DNA from 3 places in the Arthrobacter sp. E1SS-5 genome. Region 3 is predicted to be linked to each of the others. Evidence: predicted binding sites of a transcription regulator. Region 3 holds the regulator's gene; each other region holds the start of a gene.
The links. The regulator HrcA, encoded in region 3, represses chaperone genes, less so after heat shock. The targets are predictions, from matches to a motif close to TTNGCACTCGNNNNNNNCGAGTGCNAA.
Positions count from the first base shown of each region.

Region 1: a site for HrcA is predicted at 6,292-6,318, ahead of ACIGJD_RS13665 (FmdB family zinc ribbon protein). Genes of this name have one in related genera too.
Region 2: a site for HrcA is predicted at 4,307-4,333, ahead of groL (chaperonin GroEL). Genes of this name have one in related genera too.

Region 1 is NZ_CP172703.1:2,947,922-2,955,591, reverse strand. It holds gene guaA (glutamine-hydrolyzing GMP synthase) at 1-514, shown strand, start outside; gene ACIGJD_RS13675 (AAA family ATPase) at 695-4,960, shown strand; gene ACIGJD_RS13670 (RcpC/CpaB family pilus assembly protein) at 5,120-5,599, opposite strand; gene ACIGJD_RS13665 (FmdB family zinc ribbon protein) at 5,964-6,236, opposite strand; gene ACIGJD_RS13660 (5-formyltetrahydrofolate cyclo-ligase) at 6,348-6,968, opposite strand; gene galU (UTP--glucose-1-phosphate uridylyltransferase GalU) at 7,072-7,670, shown strand, end outside.
Region 2 is NZ_CP172703.1:800,235-807,904, reverse strand. It holds gene ACIGJD_RS03845 (RNase H family protein) at 1-828, opposite strand, end outside; gene ACIGJD_RS03840 (ABC transporter substrate-binding protein) at 1,095-2,414, shown strand; gene groL (chaperonin GroEL) at 2,494-4,128, opposite strand; gene ACIGJD_RS03830 (ABC transporter substrate-binding protein) at 4,419-5,687, opposite strand; gene ACIGJD_RS03825 (cold-shock protein) at 5,687-5,893, opposite strand; gene ACIGJD_RS03820 (LytR C-terminal domain-containing protein) at 5,900-6,535, opposite strand; gene ACIGJD_RS03815 (DUF3263 domain-containing protein) at 6,586-6,915, opposite strand; gene ACIGJD_RS03810 (uracil-DNA glycosylase) at 7,011-7,670, shown strand, end outside.
Region 3 is NZ_CP172703.1:2,264,803-2,272,472, forward strand. It holds gene ACIGJD_RS10475 (PhoH family protein) at 1-138, opposite strand, end outside; gene ACIGJD_RS10480 (GerMN domain-containing protein) at 545-1,462, shown strand; gene ACIGJD_RS10485 (16S rRNA (uracil(1498)-N(3))-methyltransferase) at 1,449-2,228, opposite strand; gene dnaJ (molecular chaperone DnaJ) at 2,231-3,358, opposite strand; gene hrcA (heat-inducible transcriptional repressor HrcA) at 3,447-4,460, opposite strand; gene ACIGJD_RS10500 (DUF3097 domain-containing protein) at 4,635-5,483, shown strand; gene ACIGJD_RS10505 (DUF4870 domain-containing protein) at 5,560-5,970, shown strand; gene hemW (radical SAM family heme chaperone HemW) at 6,015-7,244, opposite strand; gene lepA (translation elongation factor 4) at 7,270-7,670, opposite strand, start outside.

The DNA.
Region 1 (7,670 bases), 680 kb from region 3:
GAGCCACCACAACGTGGGTGGCCTTCCCGAGGACCTGCAGTTCGAGCTCGTTGAGCCGCTGCGTGCGCTGTTCAAGGACGAGGTCCGCGCTGTCGGCGCCCAGCTGGGCCTGCCGCAGGAAATCGTTGGCCGCCAGCCGTTCCCCGGCCCGGGCCTGGGCATCCGGATCGTCGGCGACATCACCAAGGAACGGCTGGACCTGCTCCGCAAGGCAGACGCCATCGCCCGCGCCGAACTGACCGCGGCCGGCCTGGACAACGAGGTATGGCAAATGCCGGTAGTGCTGCTGGCGGACGTCCGCAGCGTCGGCGTCATGGGCGACGGCCGCACCTATGGCCACCCCATCGTGCTGCGTCCCGTGTCCTCCGAGGACGCCATGACCGCCGACTGGTCGCGCCTGCCCTACGATCTCCTGGCCAGGATTTCCAACCGGATCACCAACGAGGTGGACGGCGTCAACCGCGTGGTGCTGGACGTCACCAGCAAGCCGCCGGGAACTATCGAGTGGGAATAGCATCCTAAGTGGCCGGCCTCCGCCAGCGGGGGCCGGCCACTGCTTTTCCCCAACGAATCCTCCGCAAATTCCCGTGCTCCAGTGTTGCGGTCGCTCAAGTCCGGTGCCGAAGCGGCTACTCTCGAACCTATGCCGGTATGGTCCAGGGCGTCACGTGCAAACGCAGAAAAGAAGGCAGAAGTGTCAGTTGGTCAAGGCCACCCGGAGGGCTCGGAAGAGCTTCGTAAATGGCTGTCCGGGCTCAAACCCGTCACCGGCGCGGACACGATGCTGCGCTTCACCAAGACGCCCGAAGGTTCCATCGACCTCACCTCGGCACACCCCTCCGGACTCGCCCAGCTCATGGCCGGGCGCCGTACCCGCCTCTCCACCCTGATCCGGGACCGGCAGCAGTACGTGGTGGCGGCCAGGGCTTCGCGCAACATCCGGTCCAAGATCTTCGAGCTCGCCAACGACCGCGGCATCGACGCCGGGTACCTGTCGGCGGGCACCGTGGTGTGGACCTCCGCCGTCGGGGGTAAGCCCCAGCGCATCTCCGCTCCTGTGATGCTGACCGCCATTTCCCTCACGGTCCGGCCGGGGGAGGACGACTTTGAACTGCAGCTCACCGAGCAGGCGCAAATCAACCCTGCATTGGTGCGGCACCTGAAGAACATCCACGGCATTGTCTTTGACGTCAACGCCGTCACCCGCCTGGCATACAGCACCGCCCGGTTCGACCCCCAGCCGGTCCTTGACCGGCTGGCCACCCTGATTCGGCCCATCCACGGAGCGGAAACCCAGCACAACCTGCTCGTTTCCACCTTCGCCGACCTCTCCGGCAACCTGGACGACCCCTGGATCAACGACACCCACCCCATCGTGTCCGCGCTGGCCACCGCGGCCGGCGGCGAGATGGTGGACGTCGAGGAACCGGACCCGTCCCGCTTCCCGAACCTGGACAACCGGCACCCCAAGGATGAGCTGCTCCTGCTGGACGCGGACACGGACCAGCAGTATGTGATCGACGCAGCCCGCGCCGGGGACTCCCTGGTGGTCAGCAGCCCGCCCGGCACCGGCCAGACACAGACCGCGATCAACACCATCGGCGCCCTGGTGGATGCCGGCAAGACAGTGCTGGTGGTGGGCGACCGCCGTGCCAGCCTGAACGAGGTCTCCGGGAACCTGGAGTCGCTGGGCCTGGAGTCCATCCTGTTCCAGCTCACCGGGAACGTCACGGCCCAACAGCTGAAGGGCCAACTGGTCCGGGCGATTGTCCGCAACGAGAAGTCGTTGGAACCGCAGCTGGGGAACCTGCACAACACCCTTACCGAGCACCGGCACGCGCTGATGGACCACGTGGCATCGCTGCACAACGTCCGCGAACGCTGGGGCTGCTCGCCCTACCAGGCCATGCAGTCCCTCGCCGAACTTACCTCCATCCACCCGGCACCGGCCACTACCGTCCGGCTTAAGCGCAGCGTGCTGGACAGCATCCGGGACCGTGAGGAACTGGCTGGCCGTCTGCGCCGGGCTGCCGAGCTGGGCAGCTTCAGCAAGGCGGCCACCACCAGCCCCTGGCACGGCGCAAGGTTGCTGACCCGCAAGGAAACCGAGGAAGCGCAGGACCTGGTCCGGTCCGTGGCCAAGAGCCTTCCCATCCTCCGTGACCGCATGGACGCCGTTGCCGAGCACGCCGAAATCCGCTTGGGCGAATCCTTCGCGGAGTGGGGCGAACAGCTTGAACTGCTGCTTGCCGTCCGCGGCAGCCTGGACAAGTTCACCCCGGACATCTTCGACCGCCCGGTGACGGACCTGATCTCCGCCACTGCGCCGTCCTCGTGGCGGCGTGAGCGCGGCATCGAATTGACCGCCATGCAGCGCTCCAGGCTGCGCCGGGTGGCCAAGGAATATGTGCGCCCCGGCGTTCACATCGCGGACCTGCACTCGTCCCTGCTGCTGGTCCAGGAACAGCGGGCCCTGTGGGCGGGCTACGCCACAACACAGCGGCACCCCGCCGTTCCATCGGGCCTGGCCGAAATGAACGCCATGTACCGCTCCCTGGACAAGGAGCTGGCGCAACTGGGCGAGGCGCTGCGGCATACGGAAGACGGCGGGTCACTGACCGGTGTTCCCTACCGGCAGCTGATGGAACGCCTGGAACGCCTGGTGGCGGACACCGACACGCTCAAGACCCTGCCCGAACGCACGCTCCTCATCGAGAGCATGCGCGAGAACGGCCTCGGTGAACTCCTTGCCGACCTTGCCGAACGGGAAGTGCCCGAAGGATCGGTCGCGGCCGAACTGGAACTGGCGTGGTGGCAGTCCGCGCTGGAGGCCATGATCAGCGGTGACGACTACCTTGCCATGTCCGACGGCGACGCCCTGCGCCAGCTCGAAGCGGAGTACCGCCTCGCGGACAACGCGCATATTGCCAGCGGCGCAGCCCGGCTGCGATGGGCCCTGGCGGAGAGGTGGCGCACCGCTATTGCCGCCCAGCCGCGGCAGGCCGGCCTTTTGCGCAGCCTGCTCAAGGACGGACGGGTCTCCCTGCCCGCCCTCACCGCACAGGCTCCGGACCTGATCGGCATACTGGTTCCCGTCTGGTCTGTCAGCCCCTACCTCATGACGGGCCTGCTTCCAGCCGAACAGCACTTCGACGCAGTGGTGATCCTCGATGCGGAGGCCACCTCCCTGCAGGCGGTCCTGCCCTCGATTGCCCGTGCCCGGCAGGTCATTGCCTTCGGCGATTCCCGCATTGCCACGCCGCGGACCTTCACCGTAGGGGTGGAGCGGCTGGCGCCCGGAGAATCGGCGCACCACCGTGTGGAAAGCGCCTTTACCGCGCTCTCCGCCGTCCTGCCGGTATGGCAGCTCAACGTGGTGTACCGCGCGGTGGATGAGGACCTGGTCCTCCAGCTGAGCAAGAGCTTTTACGACGGCGGCCTGCGCCGTCTGCCGGAAGGCCAGTCCGCCACGGGGCTGGACCGCTCCCTGCTGGTTGAGTACCTGCCGGACGGCACCGGTCTGCCCAGTGCCGACCACGAGGGCGTGGAATCCGTGGTGGCAGAGGTCAACCGCGTTGTGGAACTGGTCTTTGAGCACGCCCGGCTGCGTCCCCGCACCTCGCTCGCCGTGGTGACCGCCAGCCTCCGGCACGCGGCCCGGATTGGCGAGTCAATACGGCTCCAGCTGTCCAATCAGCCCGGCCTGGCCGGATTCTTCGGGGCCGGCCCGGAGTCCTTCCGGGTGGTTGACCTGGAACGCGCCCAGGGCCTGGTCCGTGACCACGTCATCTTCTCGCCGGGATTCGGGCGGACCCCGCACGGCCGTGCCCTCCACAACTTCGGGCCGCTGTCCGCAGAGGGCGGCCGGGAGAAGTTTGCCCTTGCCATGACCCGGGCACGGCGCTCCCTGCACGTGCTGACCTGCTTCCGGCCGGAAGACCTGGACCACACCCGCCTCACCCATGGCGCGGTGGACCTGTACACGCTGCTGGACCGGGAGATCTCCGGCAACACCGACCTCGGCACCCCGGCGTCCCGTGCCGCTGCCAGCGAACAGGCGCTGGGAGCGGACCCCCTGGTGGCGGACCTGGGGGACAGGCTCCGCGCCCGCGGCGCCAGGGTTTGGCACCAGTACGACGGCGCCATCGACGTTGTTGCCGCGGCCGACCCCCTGAACACCATGGGCCAGGACGACCTGGACCTGCCCCGGCCTGTTGCCATCGAGTCCGACGGCACCAAGCAGTACCGGGCCATGAGCGTGCGTGAACGCAGCAGGCTGCGGCCGGAACTGCTGGAACGCCTGGGCTGGCGCTACATGCCGCTGTGGACCATCGAAGTCTTCACCGACCCCTCCACCTGCGCCGACCGCATTGCCGGGTACCTGGGACTTGAGAACATCGTGCTGCCGGGCAGGAGCACCACCTCCACGGGATTCCTTGACGACGACGTCCACCAGGCGCTCAATGGAATCGATACTGCACCATCCGCCGCCTCCTACCTGCCCGGCGGGGCGGCCGGAAACCTGGACAGCGACGGGGACCGCCAGGAAGCCGGGACAGTCCGGCACAGCGCCGACGGCAACTCGGACGGGTCCGGCGCGGACCGCTCCGGCGCCGGTTCGGGTCAGCACGGCCAGGGCAGGCGTGCCGGCAGCCCGAAAACCGAGGAGGCAGACCCCGTGAGCAACGAAAACCCGAGTAAGGAAGACAGGGCCGGGAACGCCGGGCCCGAGGAAGATATGCACCACGACCGGAACAAGAACCAAGAGACTGCACCAGGTGCTGGCCCTGCCTCCTCCGGGGACACTGCGGCATCCGCCCCGGCCGCACGCACAGCACAGGGTGGCAGTGAGGAAATCCTTCCGAGCAAGGCTGCTGAGGACGATGCCCGCAGCTGGGGTGACCGGGAGGACGATCACGACACCTGGCTGAAGGAACAGAAGCCACCGCACTGGGGCTGACCGCACTGTGCCTGATCGCACGGGGGCGGACCGCGGGGTCCGGGTTGGACGTGCGTATGGGTTGGCCCGGACATGCGGGATCGACTACCCGGCGTCCGGCTGGACCCGGCATGCGGGTTCGTCTAACTGGCGCTCCGGCTCTGCCCGGCGCGGCTCATGTCACGGCGGGCCGACCAGGACGAAGAACAGCCGGCCCTGGGTTGAGGCTCCGGCCAGGCGGGACGATTGTTCCGCGTTGGCGGCTACCACAATCAGTCCATCGGTCTCGGTGGTACCCAGCCATTGCCCGCCCTGGCCGCCGTTGTTCGACGTCCAGAGGACGGGGACGGCTGATGCCAGGACCTGGGAGGGGCCCTGCTGGTCAAACCCATTGGCCGATGTCAGCACCACGTTGACCAGCTGGCCGGGGGAGACCAGCTGGATGGATGCGGCGTCCGCCATGCGGAGGGGAACTGCCGCTGACCCTGGCGGCGTGCCCGCCAGCAGCCCCGGGCCGAGCAGTTGAGCGTCCGTGAGGAGTTGGCCCTTGCGCAACGGTGCGGCCAGTTGCTTGCCCGCTGCGGCCGCGTCATCCTGCAAGAATCCGTCAGCCACCATTCCCGGCGGCACCTGGAGGTGTGCCAGATCTGTTGCCGTCACGGCGGTCCCCGCAGGAAGATCCCGGGCTGCGGCCAAAGCCGTAACAGTGGCGAGCGGGGGAGGAGTGAGCTGCTGCACCGCAAGGGCTGCAGCTCCGCATAGCAACAACGCTGCGACGAGCCTGCGGTTGCGGTTCAGCCACCCGGCTAACCGTGCCCCCGGCGAACGGTCTTTACCGCGGCGTGCAACGTTTCCAGGGCTGGTGGGAGGCCGGTAGCGGTCGCGGCGACGGCTGGGAAGTCTGGACATGCGCCCACGCTAGTTGCGGTAAACGCGGCGGGGCATCCGGAACGAACGCTATGTGGACAAAGGCGGCCGGCGCTGGAACGCGCCGGCCGCCGTCGTACTTAAGACTTATTCCTGTTCAGCTGGCTGCTGCAGCCGGCGCCGAAACGGCGGGGGAAGCAGCGGGCGCAGCCGGAGCGGCGGCCGGCGCAGGGGAGACGGAGCTGCCCTTGGAATCGCGCGAGTCGGTGCGGTAGAAACCGGAGCCCTTGAAGACGACACCCACGCTGTTGAACTTCTTGCGCAACGTACCCTGGCATTCAGGGCAGGACGTCAGGCTGCTGTCCGAGAACGACTGGACAATGTCGAAGGCGTGGCCGCAATCCTTGCAGGCGTAAGCATATGTTGGCACTGGTGCTCCTCCTCTTGGGCAAACGAGAGGTCCCGTGCTGCCACCTGGTAAACCATTAGCAGTCGCAGGGCCTGAGTGCTAATTCTATCACTGCCCCCGGATGGCCCGGGGTCAGGCGCCGCCAGTGAGCGGCTGGTACCCGGACGGCACCAGGACCGCCGGGACCGGCCGGTCGAATTCCTCCGCAGGAATCCGTCCCGCAGGCAGCAATTCATCGTCGTAGATAACAGCGGCCAGCGGAATTTCCTTCCCGGCCGTCGCCAGATGCCCCAGGAACTTGTCGTAGTACCCGCCGCCCTGGCCGATCCTGTTGCCGGCACGGTCCACCGCGGTGGCCGGAATGAAAAGGACTGCCGCTTCACCTGCCGTCTCAGGCCCGTGCCGGGGACCGGCGGGCTCAAGGATGGGTGCATACTTACTGCGCTCGAAGCCTGCTTCGGGCGTCCAAAACACCCAGCTCAACTCCCTGCCGGGTTCGCACACCGGAAGCAGCACCTTGTGCCCGCTGCTGTGCAGGGCATTAATGAGCGGCAGGGTGGGCGGTTCCTGTCCCACCCCCAGGTACACGCACGCAATGCCGGGCTGGCCGCCGGTGACCGTCGCGGCCCAGGCTTCCCCGTGCACAGCCAGGGCGCTGCCTGCCGTCTCCAGTTGCGCCGGCGTCAGCCCCGCGCGCCGGCGCCGGTGGGAGGCCCGGATATCATCCTTGACGGCGTTCGTCTCCTGCAGCATGGTGTCCTTCCTGCGTTGCCGGTTCTGCACGGCTTCCGGCCGGGTGCCGGCCTGCCGCGCCGATGGTTACTTAAATGCTTGACGCTGACGTTAGATTAGTCCGGTGAGCACCAGTAACCCCAGAGTCCGCAAAGCCGTCATTCCCGCCGCGGGCCTGGGCACCAGGTTCCTGCCCGCCACCAAGGCGATGCCCAAGGAAATGCTTCCCGTCGTGGATAAGCCTGCCATCCAGTATGTGGTGGAGGAAGCCGTGCATGTAGGCCTCAACGACGTTTTGATGATTACCGGCCGGAACAAACGCGCCCTGGAAGACCACTTCGACAGGGTGCCCTCCCTTGAATCGACGCTGGAGGGCAAGGGAGACACCGAAAAGCTTGCATCCATCCAGGCGGCCAGCCAGCTGGGCGACATCCACTACGTCCGGCAGGGCGACCCCCACGGACTGGGTCACGCGGTACTTCGCGCAAAGCAGCACGTGGGCAACGAAGCCTTCGCCGTCCTGCTGGGGGACGACCTGATCGATGCCCGCGACGAACTGCTCAGCACCATGATCGACGTGCAGGCGAAAACGGGAGGGTCCGTCGTCGCGCTCATCGAGGTGGAACCCTCGCAGATCAGTGCCTACGGCTGCGCCGACATTCAGGAGATTGACGGCGAAGACTACGTCCGCGTCAACCGGCTGGTTGAAAAGCCCTCACCGGA
Region 2 (7,670 bases), 1.5 Mb from region 3:
CGCCTCGGGCGGGATGGAGCCTGCCTGCTGCGTCGCCTCGGCCACTTCAAGGGCTTCATCGTCCAGCTCGCTGAACAGGTCCAGTTCGTCGAAAGCCGAGACAGGCTCGGGGACCGTCCTGCGCTGGTTGGCGGCGGCTGCAGGAACACCACTGCCGGATGATGCCGGGCGTCCCGCTCCCCCGCCTGCCGCACCCGGAGGCGCTGATTCCCGGCGTTCTGCCTGCGTGTGTGCGGGGGCAGCAGCCGGAATGTCCAGGGTGGCCGGCGGGAGTCCCATGCCGGAAGGCGCCAATGCTTCCGGGGCACGTCCCCGGCCATCCTGGCCAAGTGAACGGTCGTGGTGCGCACCCGGGTGGTGTCCGCCCGGGAACCCGGGGCCGGACCGTGCTGCCACGCCCTGCTGGTAGGCCGTGGCCGCGGCCCTGGCCCGCTCGTCGGCGGCCTCATTGAGGTCGTGCCCGGCATGGCCCTTGACCCATTCGAACGTGTAGGTACGGCCTGCCAGTTCGCGGTCGAGTTCCTTCAGCAACTCCACGTTCAGGACAGGCTTTCCATCAGCCTTGCGCCAGCCCTTCCGCTTCCACCCCGGCATCCACTTGGTAATGGAGTTGATGACGTACTGGCTGTCACACAAAATGCGCAGGTCCTCCCCGGGGAGGTGTGCCGTGGCGCGCAAGAGGTCAAGGACAGCCATCAGCTCCCCCTGGTTATTGGTCCCGTGCGGCCAGCCGCCTGCCCGCCAGCAATCGTCATTCACATACCAGGCCCAGCCCGCCGGGCCTGGGTTTCCCAAGGCCGAACCGTCAGCCGCTGCAGTAATCGTCACCAATCCATCCTGCCAGAAGCAGCTGACAATGGGCGGCCGCGGACGTGCTGCAGCCCATCCTGCTGCGCCTGCCGACGGGTCGGGGGCGCTTCCTGTTTCTTCAGCCGTCACCGTCAGATTTTCGGAAAACGCTTACCGAAAACCTTGACGGGGATACCGGCACGCGAAAGAATCGCAGCACACCAACTCAGAAAACGGTTTCTCTAACTGTCATCCGTAGCCCCAAGGCTGCCGCAGCGCGACGAAGCCAACCGGAAGGAACATCAATGACGATTCCAGTAGTAAGCCGCCGGAGCTTTCAGCTTGGCGCTGCGGCCGTGGCTCTATCCATCCTGGCCACGGGCTGCGGTGCCGCCGGCGGGTCCGGCGGGTCCGGCGACAACGGTCAGGTGACCCTGCGGTTCACCTGGTGGGGCAACGAATACCTGAACGGACAGACAAACAAAGTCATCGCCGCGTTCGAAGCATCCCACCCAAACATCAAGATCAAGACCGAGCCGGGCGAATGGTCCAGCTACTGGGACAAACTGGCAACCAAGACCGCGGCCAACGATGCGCCCGATGTCATCCAGATGGACCAAAAGTACATTGCCGAATACGGCGGCCGCGGCGCGCTGCTGGACCTATCCAAGCAGAGCGGAATCGACACGTCGAAGTTGGACAAGGAGGCACTCGCATCAGGCCAGTACAGCGGCGCGCAGTACGGACTGAGCACCGGCCAGAACGCGTATGTCATCATGGCCAACACCAAGGTGTTTGAAGCGGCAGGCGTTCCCCTTCCCGACGACAAGACTTGGACATGGAAGGACTTCACGGACACGGCGGCAAAGATCAGCGCCGCCGGCGACGGCAAAAACTACGGAGCGGCGTACGGCAGCAACGAGGCCGACCTGATCATTTGGCTCCGCCAGCATGGCGAGAACCTGTACTCAGGGGACGGCAAGCTCGACTTCCAGACCGCCACGGCTGCCTCCTTCTGGGAGCGGCTCAAGGAGCAGCGCGATTCAAAGGCCAGCCCACCGGCCAACGTCGCGACGGAAGACGCAGGAGCGAGCCTTGAGCAAAGCCTCTTCGGCACCAACCGTGTGGGCATGGCATGGTGGTGGACCAACCAGCTGGGCTCGCTTGAAGCCACCACCGGAAGCAGCATCAAGATGCTGCGCGCCCCGAGCGTGGACGGCGCTTCGGCCAAGAACGGCATGTACTACAAACCCACTATGTTCTGGTCCGCTTCCTCCCGTTCCAAGCATCCCAAGGAGGCCGCAGAATTCATCAACTACCTCACCAACAGCCCGGAGGCCGGCACCATTCTCATGACGGACAGGGGCGTGCCCACCAACAGCGACATCGTCGCCGCCATCACGCCCTCGCTGAAGCCGGCTGACACCACGGTGGTCAACTTCCTTAAGGACATCGCCCCGGATATCAAGGATGCGCCGCCGGTACCGCCGGTGGGTGCGGGCAGCGTCCAGAACGTGATCAAGCGCTACACGGATGAAGTGCTGTATGACCGGCTCACCCCGCAGGCTGCCGCCGAGGCCTTCACGAAGGAAGTCCAGGGGATGCTGGATTCCGCCAGAAAGTAATCCGCAGCAAAAATGCGGCCCCCTCACCAGGAGGGAGCCGCATTTTTCTGTTGGCGGGAGGGTATCCCGGCCGGGAGGCTTAGAAGCCGCCCATGCCGCCCATGCCACCCATGTCGTCGCCGCCCGCAGGAGCAGCAGCCTTCTCCGGCTTGTCAGCAACCACTGCTTCGGTGGTGAGGAACAGGCCGGCGATGGAAGCCGCGTTCTGCAGGGCAGAGCGGGTCACCTTGACGGGATCGTTGACGCCGGCGGCCAGCAGGTCGGTGTACTCACCGGTTGCTGCGTTCAGGCCGTGGCCGGCGGGCAGGCCGCGGACCTTGTCGACAACAACGCCGGGCTCCATGCCGGCATTGAAGGCGATCTGCTTCAGCGGGGCGTCGATGGCAACGCGGACGATGTTGGCGCCCGTTGCTTCGTCGCCGGACAGCTGAAGGTTGGCGAACGCCTTGGCGCCGGCCTGGATCAGGGCCACGCCGCCACCGGCGACGATGCCTTCTTCAACTGCAGCCTTTGCGTTGCGCACTGCGTCTTCGATGCGGTGCTTGCGCTCCTTGAGCTCAACCTCGGTTGCGGCACCGGCCTTGATGACTGCAACGCCGCCGGCCAGCTTGGCCAGGCGCTCCTGCAGCTTCTCGCGGTCGTAGTCGGAGTCCGAGTTCTCGATCTCGGCGCGGATCTGGGAAACGCGGCCGGCGATCTGGTCGGCGTCGCCGGCACCTTCGACGATGGTGGTCTCGTCCTTGGTGACAACAACCTTGCGGGCCTGGCCCAGGAGCTCCAGGCCGGCGTTCTCCAGCTTGAGGCCAACCTCCTCGGAGATGACCTGGCCGCCGGTGAGGACGGCGATGTCGGCCAGCTGGGCCTTGCGGCGGTCACCGAAGCCCGGAGCCTTGACGGCAACGGACTTGAAGGTGCCACGGATCTTGTTGACGATCAGGGTGGCCAGGGCTTCGCCCTCGATGTCCTCGGCAATGATCAGCAGCGGCTTGTTGGACTGCATGACCTTTTCCAGGACAGCAACCAGTTCCTTGACGTTGGAGATCTTGGAGTTGACGATCAGGATGTACGGGTCCTCAAGGACCGTTTCCTGGCGCTCGGCATCGGTGACGAAGTAGGCGGAGATGTAGCCCTTGTCGAAGCGCATGCCTTCGGTGAGCTCGAGCTCCAGGCCGAAGGTGTTGGACTCCTCGACCGTGATGACCCCTTCCTTGCCCACCTTGTCCAGGGCTTCGGCGATGAGGGCACCGATCTCGTCGTCACCGGCGGAGATGGAGGCGGTGGCCGCGATCTCTTCCTTGGTTTCGATTTCCTTGGCGGAGTTCAGCAGTTCGGCGGTGACGGCGTCAACGGCCTTCTCGATGCCGCGCTTGAGGGACAGCGGGTCGGCGCCGGCGGCAACGTTGCGCAGGCCTTCCTTGACCAGTGCCTGTGCCAGAACCGTGGCGGTGGTGGTGCCGTCACCGGCAACATCGTCGGTCTTCTTGGCAACTTCCTTGACCAGCTCGGCGCCGATCTTCTCGTAGGGATCGTCCAGCTCGATCTCCTTGGCGATGGAAACACCATCGTTGGTGATCGTGGGGGCGCCCCACTTCTTTTCGAGGACGACGTTGCGTCCACGCGGGCCGAGGGTGACCTTAACGGCGTCGGCGAGGGTGTTCAGGCCACGCTCAAGGCCGCGGCGTGCCTCTTCATCAAATGCAATGATCTTGGCCATAACGGCAGTAGTCCTTTCGGGACAGTCGTTAAGAATGAACCTTCGCTGCAGTGCCCGCGACGGACGATCCTTTAACGGCGGCCTCTGTATGCCCCCGCGTGGGGATCTCACTGAAGTGAGGTGTTACTTTCGCTCCTCGACCGGTGCACGGCGCCGCCGGTGGGAACCAGGCTTTGCTTTAGCAGTCGGTACGTCAGAGTGCTAACTCAATAATTAGCACTCCCCACGTGAGAGTGCAAGCGATGAGACGCCGGACAAGGCGCTGGCCACGGCCGCTTCGCGCAGGGCGATCAGCCGGAGTGTCCGGCTGTTTCGTGCCCGGTGGGGCTGGGGTTGTTGTCCGCTCCGTAAGTGAAGACGGAGAAGGCGGCCGTGGTGATGTCCCCCCTGGCGTCGAAGGCAACCGGGCCGGATTCGCCGTCGTAGTTTATGTCCGGGCCCGCGGCGAGGCCGCCAAGGCACTCCTTGTAACTCAGGCAGGGGGCCTGCGGCGCGCCCGCCCCGGAGGCCGCCGTTCCGCCGGAGACGGGAATGAGGTTCGCGGCAATGGACCGGCCCGCGTCATCCTGCGCCCGTGCCGCTGCGAGGGCCGCCAGCGTCACGGCGTCATACGTTTCGGCAGCGTAGGAAACGTCCTTCAGGGAGGAATCCACCGCCAGCAGTTTGGCCTGGAAAGCCGCGGCGGGGAGCTGGCCGGGGACAACGGAGCGGGCGCCTTCGAGGGCCCGGGACGGCAACCCGGATCCATACCGGGCGAAGGCACCGTCGCTGAGGATGAGTTTCGAACCGCCGACGCCGGCATTGTGAAGTTCGGTCAATGCGGCCTGTGCGCCGTCGCGGGCCACCAGGACGACAGCGTCCGGCGCGGCTTTGGCGGCAGAACGTGCGGCCTCGGCGGCATCCCCCGGTTTGAAGCCCACCCCGGGCAGGACCTTGAGTCCGGACTGTTGGGCAGCTTCGGTGACGGCGGCTGACAGGTCCTTGCCGTAGGAACCCTGCTGGTACAGCACGCTGATGCTGGCGGCACCAGCGTCCTTGGCGAGTTTGGCCAGCACGGGACCTTGGGCGACGTCGGCCGCGGCCGTCCGGAAATAGTAGCCTCCGCTGGCGCTTGTGGAGAGGCCGGCAGCGGTGTTGGCAGGGGAGATGAGCGGCACGTGGGCGCGGGACAGGATGTCCACGGCGGCGGGTGCATGGCTGGAGTCTGTGGGTCCAATGGCTACGTCCGCCTTGGCAGCAGCCAGGTCCTTGGCCTGGGCTGCGGTGTCCTGGTCCGGGTGCACCGGCAGCAGCTCCACGGGCCGGCCCTTGTGTCCGCCTGCGGCGTTCATGTCCTGGATGGCTGCCTTGGCGGCGGCCAGCTGGGGCGCGTTGAGGAAGGCGTTATCGCCGGTGTTGTCAAGGATCAGGCCCACGCGGAGGACGCCGTCGCCCGAAGCCTCCGCGGGCTCTGTCCTGGCATTGCCGCCGGTGCCGGCGCAGGCCGTCATGGACAGGAGGCCCGCCAGGGACGCGGCAAGCGCTGGGCGGACCCGGACTGGGGAGCGGTGAGCCGGCATCATTGCGCGGGCCGGACGTTTTCTGCCTGCGGGCCCTTTTCGCCCTCCCCGAGGTCCAACTGCACCCGCTGGCCCTCGGCCAGGGTGCGGTAGCCCTCGCCCTGGACCGCAGACCAGTGGACAAAGACGTCGTCACCGGAGCCGTCAACGGTGATGAAGCCGTAGCCCTTCTCAGCGTTGAACCATTTCACGGTTCCCAGTGCCATGTGCGGCTACCGGTAGCCCGGGCCGAGCACCACCACAAGCGGTACCTGGAATTCGGTGCTGTTCACCACGGTGGGGATGTTCAACAGGCCGGCAAGCTCCTGGGCGCTGGCCAGTTGCTGCGGGCCGGCATAAAAGATCACGGAGGACTTTTGCGGGGCGCCGGACCAGTTGCCTACCTGGCCGAGCCGCCAGCCGTCAGCCTGGACCATTCCGCCCACGCGGCTGGCCAGCCCTGCCGTGCCGGCGGCGTTGTAAACGGCCACTGCCTGCGACTTGTCGACGACGGCCTGCTGGGTGGCGGAAGCAGTGGGCTCGGGCTCGCTGCTCCGGGTTGGTTGGGCCGAGGCGGACGGCGCCGGGACGGACGCCGGCGCAGACGAGGCCTGGGTGGGCGACGGGGTGGATCCGGTTCCGGCCAGCGGAGCTGATTCAACGGTTGCCGACGCCTGGCTGGCGGTGGTATTGAAGCCGAGCTTGGGAAGGATCAGGAAGGAGACCAGCCCAATGGCCAGGGCCGCAACGCCTACCGCAAGGATGGGCCACAGCCGCACGCGGGACGGGGCCGAGGCCGTCCGGTGGACACCTTGTCGCGACGCGGTCTCCGGGACCTTGTCGAATTCATCGCGGGCGTATCTGGTCATGGTGGAAGGACATCCTTGTTGATTGCGGCTGTTGTCCCGGCCTGGGGCGTCTAAGCGTCGGATCCCAGGCGCCGGGCGGTGCGTGCACGGTGGCGCGACGTACGTAGTCTACGCAATCTCTTCACCAGCATGGGATCGTGGGCCAGGGCGTCCTCGCGGTCGATCAGTGCGTTGAGGAGCTGGTAGTAATGCGTCGCGGAAAGATCGAACAGGTCGCGGATGGCCTGTTCCTTGGCCCCTGCATACTTCCACCACTGCCGTTCCAGGGCCAGCATCTGCTGTTCGCGCTCGGAAAGCGGGGACTCACGGAGGGTGAAATCCGCCAGGAGGGACTTCCCTGGATCCTGCTCCGGCAGGTGTTCCCGGGCCGGTTCCGCCACGGCGCTCTCCTTCGCTGGTTAGGGTCAATGTCTTACCCCTATGCTAGCGGCCGAATAACATGGGTGTCATTTGCGGTGCCTGCAACAATGGGACGATGTTTGAATCGGATGCGCTGTTCGAGCTGCAGCAGGAACCGGCGGACGCCATCAGCTTCAAGGAGTTGGCGGAGCTCCCGCTGGGGGAGCTCATGGCAGCCGACTGGGCCGCGGCCCTCCATGGCGTGGAAGGCCAACTCCGGAAGGTGCTTGCTTTCGTTGCTGCAGAGGAGGCCGCCGGGCACCAGATCCTCCCGCCGCCGTCGAACGTCCTGCGCGCCTTCCGCCAGCCCCTGGCGGAAGTGAAGGTGCTCATCGTCGGGCAGGACCCCTACCCCACGCCGGGACACGCCGTCGGGCTGTCGTTTTCCGTCGAGCCGCACGTCCGCCCCCTCCCCCGCAGTCTGGTGAACATCTACCGGGAGCTGGAATCGGACCTGGGCGTTCCGCCGCGCGTCCATGGCGACCTGTCTGCTTGGGCGGACCAGGGCGTGCTGCTCCTGAACCGGGTGCTCACGGTCCGGGCGGGGGCGGCGGGATCCCACCGCGGCAAAGGCTGGGAGGAAATTACGACGGCGGCAGTCACCGCGCTGGCGAACCGCAAAGCTGCGGACGGGTCCAGGATGCCGCTGGTGGCGGTGCTGTGGGGCAAGGAGGCCGGGGGCGTCCGGCCGCTCCTGGCCGGAGCGCCCGCTGTCAGCAGCGCACACCCCAGCCCA
Region 3 (7,670 bases):
GCCAAGTGATTGAACCATCTGGTCGGTGTTCTCAAAGAGGACAACTTCGGTCCGGGTGCCGGGCATGGAGTGGGGAAATTCCCCCGGACTGCCTTCGCCCGTGTTGAGCCGGCGCTTACCATTTGCTGATTCAGTCATGGTGTTGGCCCGCAGGCCCGTGGTCCCCTCGAAGTTCGACATCACTTGTTTGCGTTTGGCTGATGCCGGGGCCCGTTGCGCGGCGCTCCCTGCCCAGCGATCCCTTTATCTTACGCCAGCACCGGTACGGAGCGGATACCTGGCGCAACGGAAGCGTCCACGCCACCCGTGAAATGGCTCCCAAACAAACCCTTAGATATCAACTTCATATCGGCCTCATATCGTTCCAGTTGCAGTTGGCCGGAAGGAGGCACAGAGCGGCTGACCGCGCGCACCGCTGTGCAATGCTGGAAATCCAGCATCTGCTGGGACGCCAGGCCGCCAGGGGGATCGGCCCGCCACGCCAGGAAAGGACAAGGGCAGGACAGTGCCGGAAACCTCTGCGCCCAAAAGGGCAGGACGCCCCATGGGCCGGGTGCGCCCGGCTGTCCTTGCAGGAATCCTGGTGCTTGTTCCGGTCCTGGCCGGCTGTACGGCCGAGGGCGGGCCTTCCCCTGCAGGCACCACCGCGTCGGTCCCGGCCTCCGGCGGCACAATGCCGGACGCCCCCTCCACCAGCGCCCCGCTGGAAACCACGCAGTCCTCCAACAAGGCCCCGGTCTACTGGATTGGCCGCAGCGGCGCGAATATCTTCCTTTACCGTGAATTCCGGGACGTCCCCGAGCAGGACAATCCGGTCACCCGGGCCCTGCGCGCCATGATGTCGGAAAAGCCCCTGGACCCTGATTTCTTCACCCCCTGGCAGAACCCGGACAAACTGGCCACTTCCATTTCAGGCAAGGATGTCATCACCGTCGACGTCTCCGCCGACGCCTTCAACAGCAACCTCGATGCCGACATGGCGGCCCGGGCCATCCAGCAGCTGATCTACACGGCCACCGCGGCGGCTGCCAGTTCGGGCCTGATCGACACCAGCCAGCAGATCCGGGTCCGGATCCTGGTGGATGGCCATACGGACTACGTCGCGTTCGGAAAGATCCAGCTGGGCGCACTCATGACGCGGGCAGCAGGCCTTGTGGCGCCGGTATGGATTATCGACCCCCAGGAAAACACCGACGTGCCGGGCGGCAGCGTGAAGATCACCGGGCGCAGCACCTCACCGGGGGCGAAGCTCCACTGGCAGCTCCTTCGGGCCGGGGACGGCGGCAGCAAAGCGCCCTTCCTTAGCGGGGAAACGACGGCCGGCGCCGAGCAGGGACAGGCGGGCGCCTTCACGCTTGCCCTCAACCTGCCGCCGGGCGACTACGAGCTCCGGGTAGCGCAGGCCGGCTCCGGCGGGGAGCCGGACAAGAACGAGGACACGAGATCCTTTAAGGTCCAGTAGCGGTCCAGCGCCCAAGGATGTCGCTGGCCAGGACGACGGCGGCCGGGCCGGCTGTGGAGGATCGCAGGACATGGTGCCCCAGCAGGGCCGTCACAGCGCCTTTGTCGCAGAGTTTGGTTACTTCCCGCGGGCTGATGCCGCCCTCCGGGCCCACGATCAGCAGGATTTCTCGGGGGCCCATGCCTGCCCTCGCCTGCCACGCCTCCAGGACGGTACGCAGCGGCCGCACGGCGTCTTCATGCAGGATGACCGCCAGGTCCGCCGTTTCCACGGCGGCGGAAAGCGCTGTGGTGTCGACGGCGGAACGCACCTCCGGGATCCAGGCACGCCGCGCCTGCTTGGCGGCCGCCGTCACGGTTGACTCCCACTTGGCATGCGCCCGCGCTGCCCGGTCGCCTTTCCAGCGGACGATGGACCGTTCAGACTGCCAGGGCACGACGGCGTCGATGCCCAATTCGGTGGCTGTCTCAATGGCCAGCTCGTCACGGTCTCCCTTGGCCAGGGCCTGGACCAGCACCAGCCGGACGTCGGGCCTGTCTTCCACTGTCAGGCTGCTGCACTCCACCTCGAGCCCGGACGGCGTGGCCGAGACGACCTTTCCGGTCATTCGGGTGCCGGCGCCGTCGACAATATCCACGGCCTCGCCCGGCGCCAGCCGCTTCACGGTGACGGCGTGCCGCGCCTCGGCCCCTTCGAGGACGAACATGCGGCCCGGCGTCGTTGCGTCCAGGGAACCAGCGGAGGTGAAGAAGACGGGGTTGCTCACCGCTACAGGTTCCCGAACCGGTCCCGGAGCTTGGCGAACATGCCGCCGCTGGCAGCCAACTTGCCCTCGGTAATCTGCTCACCCCGGAGCTTGGCCAGTTGGCGCAGGAGGTCCTCCTGCGCGGAGTCGAGCTTGGCCGGGGTGTCCACCTGCAGGTGGACCTTCAGGTCGCCGCGGCCGTAGCCCCTCAGGTGGGTAACACCCAAGCCGCGGAGGGTGATGATTTCGCCTGACTGGGTTCCCGGCTTGACGTCGATCTCCTGGGTACCGTCGAAGGTTTCCAGGCTGACGTCCGTGCCCAGGGCTGCCGCGGTCATGGGGATGTGCAGGGTGGCGTGCAGATCATCGCTTTCACGCACATACGTGGGGTCGTTGTTGACGCGGATCTCCACGTACAGGTCACCCGCCGGGCCCCCTGCCGGGCCTGCCTCCCCCTGGCCCGAGAGCTGGATGCGGGTACCGGTGGCGACGCCGGCGGGAACCTTGATGGTCAGCGACCGGCGGCTGCGGATGCGGCCCTGGCCACTGCATTCGTTGCAGGGGTCCTTGATGACCGTGCCGAAGCCCTCGCAAGTGCCGCAGGGGGCTGCCGTCATGACCTGGCCGAGGATGGAACGGACGGCCCTCTGGACCTGGCCGCTGCCGCCGCAGATGTCGCAGCGTTCCGGCTGGGTCCCGGGGCGGCAGCACGATCCGTCACAGGTGGGGCAGACCACGGCGGTGTCCACCTCGAGCTTCTTGTTGACTCCGAACACGGCGTCACGGAGGTCGATCCGGACACTGATGAGCGCGTCCTGGCCGCGGCGGACACGCGAGGCAGGGCCCGAAGTGCCGCCGGCGCCAAAGAAGGTGTCGAAGATGTCCTGGAACGCGAATCCCTGGCCTGCATAACCGGCACCGCCGAAGCCATTGTCCGTGCCGTTTTCATTGCCGGTGGTGTCGTAGATCCTGCGCTTCTGGGGGTCGGAAAGGACCTCGTAGGCGTGCGTTACCGCCTTGAAGCGCTCTGCAGCGTCGGCACCTGGGTTAACGTCCGGGTGGAGGGTGCGGGCCAGCTTGCGGTAGGCCTTTTTGATCTCTTCCCCCGTAGCTTCGGGTGAGACTCCAAGGACGTCATAGTGGCTGCTCAAAGTTCGTGTCTCTTCCTTGTAGTACTGCGTTCAGTTGGTCGGCCAGGGCTCTCGTTCCACAGTCGGAGCAAGCTCCGGCGGCCAAGAGTCAGGGCCCCAAAATCCTGGAAAGGTAGCGGGCTACTGCCCTGACGGCGGCCATGGTGGTGGGATAGTCCATTCGGGTAGGACCGAGGATTCCCACTTTGGCTGCGCTGTCCGGACCATAGCCGGTGGCCACCACAGAGGCTTCGGCAAGGCCGTCATAGGGGTTCTCCCTTCCGATGCTGACAGCCACGCCCCGGTGGTCCTGGGCCATCTCGCTCAACAGCCGCAGCATCACCACCTGTTCCTCGAGCGCCTCCAGCACAGGGCCAATGCTCAGCGGAAAGTCCACATTGGACCTGGCGAGGTTGGCGGTGCCGGCCATGACCATGCGGTCTTCCCGGCTGCTCTGGGCCAACGCCTCCAGGCCGAGCGCCAGCGCGTGTGCCGCCTGGCGCTGCGGGTGGGGTGTCGCAGCCACGACGGCGGGAAGGGCCTGGGCGAGTTGGCTCAGCCGGGTTCCCCCGAGCGCGGCAAGAAACCGGGTGCGCAACTCGGCCAGCGCGTCGTCGCCGAGGTCCTGCCCGACGTCGATGACGCGCTGCTCCACCTTGCCGCTGTTGGCGATGAGGACCACGAGGACCTTCCGCGGTGCCAGCAGCACAAATTCGATGTGCCGGACAAGTGCCCTGCTCAGGTGCGGGTACTGGACCACAGCCACCTGGTTGGTCAGCTGCGACAGCAGCCGGACAGTGCGGTCCAGCACGTCGTCAAGGTCATCCGCGCCTTCCAGGAGGGTCTGGATGGCACGGCGTTCTGCCGCCGAAAGGGGCTTGACTGCCGAGATCTGGTCGACAAAGAGCCGGTAACCCTTGTCGGTGGGGATCCGGCCGGCGCTGGTATGGGGGGCGGTAATCAGCCCCTCGTCCTCAAGGGCGGCCATGTCATTGCGGATGGTGGCGCTGGAAACACCAAGATGATGCCGCTCCACCAGGGCCTTCGACCCAACCGGCTCGCGGGAGTGGACGTAATCCTCCACGATGGCCCGCAGTACTTCCAGTTTGCGTGGCTCGCTCACTCTCCACCTCCATCCATGGTCCGGGGCCGCTCGCCCCGCCCGGTGCCACCCAGGGGTTAGCACTCGACATGCCTAAGTGCTAACAGTCTATTATGCCTCGCCCCGTTGTTAGCATTGGTACCGCTCCGGGCGAAACTCCCGGGCTGAGGAGCTAGCGCTAGGCGGATCGATTCCATGGATTACCAGAACTGGGGCCCCCGGGGCATTTCCGCTCCCTCAAGGGCGGAGCTGCCCGAGGTCCCCGTGGAGCGCGGCATGGTGCTTGAGGACGTACAGTCCGGCTGGGTGGGCGCTGTCACCCGCGTGGAGAAATCCGGCGGAATGCACGTCGTGGCATTGGAGGACCGCCGCGGGAAGTCCCGGTCCTTCAAGCTTGGGTTCGGTTTCCTCCTTGAGGGCCAGCCCATCCGATTGATGCCGCCAGCGCCGAAGGCCGCTTCCGGTCTTCCCGCCGGCCGGACCGCCTCCGGTTCGGTGCGCGTTTCCGGCCAGCGCGCCCAGGTTGCCAAGGCAAGCCGGATCTGGGTGGAAGGCAAGCACGACGCCGAACTGGTGGAAAAGGTCTGGGGAGACGACCTGCGCGTGGAAGGCATCGTCGTCGAGCCCCTCCACGGCATCGACGACCTGGCCGCTGCCGTCGCAGACTTCAGGCCCGGCCCGGGCCGCCGCCTCGGCGTGCTGGTGGACCACCTGGTTCCCGATTCGAAGGAATCCCGGATCGCCGACTCCGTGATGGCCTCCCCGGGCGCGGCCGGAAACGTCCTGATCGTCGGCCACCCCTATGTGGACGTCTGGCAGGCAATCCGCCCTGCAGTCCTGGGCATCGAAAAATGGCCCGCCATCCCCCGTGGGCAAGACTGGAAGACCGGGATCCTCAAAGCTTTTGGCTGGCCCCACGCCACAAAGGAAGACATCGGCCTCGGATGGCAGAAGCTGCTGGGCGCCGTACGCACGTACGCGGACCTCGAAGCGTCGCTGCTGGGCCGGGTTGAGGAAGTCATCGATTTCCTTACCGTGCCCTGACGGGCAGGCAACGGCCACAAAGCCAGTATTCTTGGTAGTAGTCAGCACCAACTTGCACCTCAGAAGGACACAGACTGTGGCAGAAAACGCACGTGATCACAGGGACGGCCAGGGCCGTTCCGAGTACCATGGCGTACCCGCCAACGCCCTGCCGCTTACGGCCAGCGAAGACCGCCAATGGGCCACGCTGGCGCACTTCGGCGGAATCCTGGGGTGCATCCCCTCGCTGCTGATCTACCTGATCTTCCGCGACCGCGGGCCGTTTACCGCGCAGGAGTCCAAGGAAGCGTTGAACTTCAGCCTGCCGCCCACCATCGCCGCGGTGCTGGCCAACATCCTGGTCTTCATCCCCTACGTGGGTAACATTTTCGCCGTCATCGCCACACTGATCTGGGTGGCGCTCACGTGCTTCTCCGTGGCCGCCGGCATTCACGTCAACCGCGGCCAGCCGCACCGCTACCAGTACAACCTGCGCTGGATTAAGTAGCCTCAGGCGGCTGTGGAGCCCACACCGCCAGGGCGCGGGCGGGACTAGTCCGGGAGGATGCGGCGGACCACTGCGTCTGCCAGCAACCGGCCCTTGAGGGTCAGGACCAGGCGTCCCCGGAAAGCGGCAGCAGGCTCCACCAGGCCGCCCGCGATCAGCCCGGCCACCTCGTGCCGCCCGGCAGCGCTGAGCGCTGACACGTCGAGCCCTGACTGCAGGCGCGCCTCGAGCATGACTTTTTCCAGGTTCCTGGTTTCCGCGTCCAGGGTTTCCCTGCCGGCAGCCGGCGACAGCCCCTGCGACAGCCGGTTGGCGTAGGCGGATGGGTGCTTGACGTTCCACCAGCGGACCCCGCCCATGTGGGAGTGGGCGCCGGGCCCGATCCCCCACCAGTCGTCACCCCGCCAATAGGCGAGGTTGTGGCGGCACGCCTGCTCCGGAGTGCGCGCCCAGTTGCTGACCTCATACCAGCCAAGCCCGGCTTCGGTGATCAGCTTGTCGGCGAGCTCGTACTTGTCGGCGTGGTCGTCGTCGTCAATTCCCGGGACCTCGCCACGGCGCATCTGGGCCGCCAGCTTGGTGCCCTCCTCGACGATCAGCGCGTAGGCGCTGATGTGGTCGGGCTGGTAGGACAGGGCGGTCTCCAGGGAGTGGCGCCAGTCGGCAAGCGTCTCCCCCGGCGTGCCGTAGATCAGGTCAAGGCTGACAGCCAGGCCGGCTTCCCGGGCCCACTGAACCACCTGCGGAACCCGGCTGGGCGTGTGGGTGCGGTCCAGGACCTTGAGGACGTGCGGAACGGCGGACTGCATGCCGAAGGACACGCGCGTAAAACCGGCTTCCTTGAGGACGGCCAGGGACTCAGGGGTGACCGAGTCAGGGTTGGCTTCCGTGGTGACCTCGGCACCGTCCTCGATGCCCCACTGGTCGATGGCAGCGCGGAGGATCGCCGCAAGGTCATCTGCGGGCAGCAGCGTGGGCGTGCCGCCGCCGAAGAAGACCGTGCTGAGCTTCCGCTCCGGCAGGCCGGAACCGGCCAGCACCCTGGCCGCCAGCGCCACTTCCGACACCGCCGTTTGGGCATACGCGTCCTGGGATGCGCCGCCGCCGAGTTCCGTGGCGGTGTAGGTGTTGAAGTCGCAGTATCCGCAACGCACGGCGCAGAAGGGAATATGGACGTACAGGCCGAATGCCCGGCCCGCCGCACCATCCGCTGCCTGTGCAGGCAGCAGACCGTCCGACGGCGCCGGGTCGCCGAGGGGAAGGACGCTGGGCATCAGCGCGTCCCCCGCTGCGCGGTGGTCACTTCTTCTTTGCCTTGTCCTTCGATTCGTCCGTGGTGAGGGCGGCGATGAAGGCCTCCTGCGGCACTTCCACAGTGCCCACCATCTTCATGCGCTTTTTGCCTTCCTTCTGCTTTTCCAGCAGCTTGCGCTTACGCGAGATGTCACCGCCGTAGCATTTAGCCAGGACGTCCTTGCGGATGGCCCGGATGCTTTCACGGGCGATGATCCGGGAACCGATGGCCGCCTGGATGGGCACCTCGAACTGCTGCCGCGGGATGAGTTCACGGAGCTTGCCGGTCATCATCACGCCGTAGGCGTATGCCTTGTCCCGGTGGGTGATGGCACTAAAGGCGTCAACCTGCTCGCCCTGGAGCATGATGTCCACCTTGACCAGGTCGGCAACCTGCTCGCCGTCGG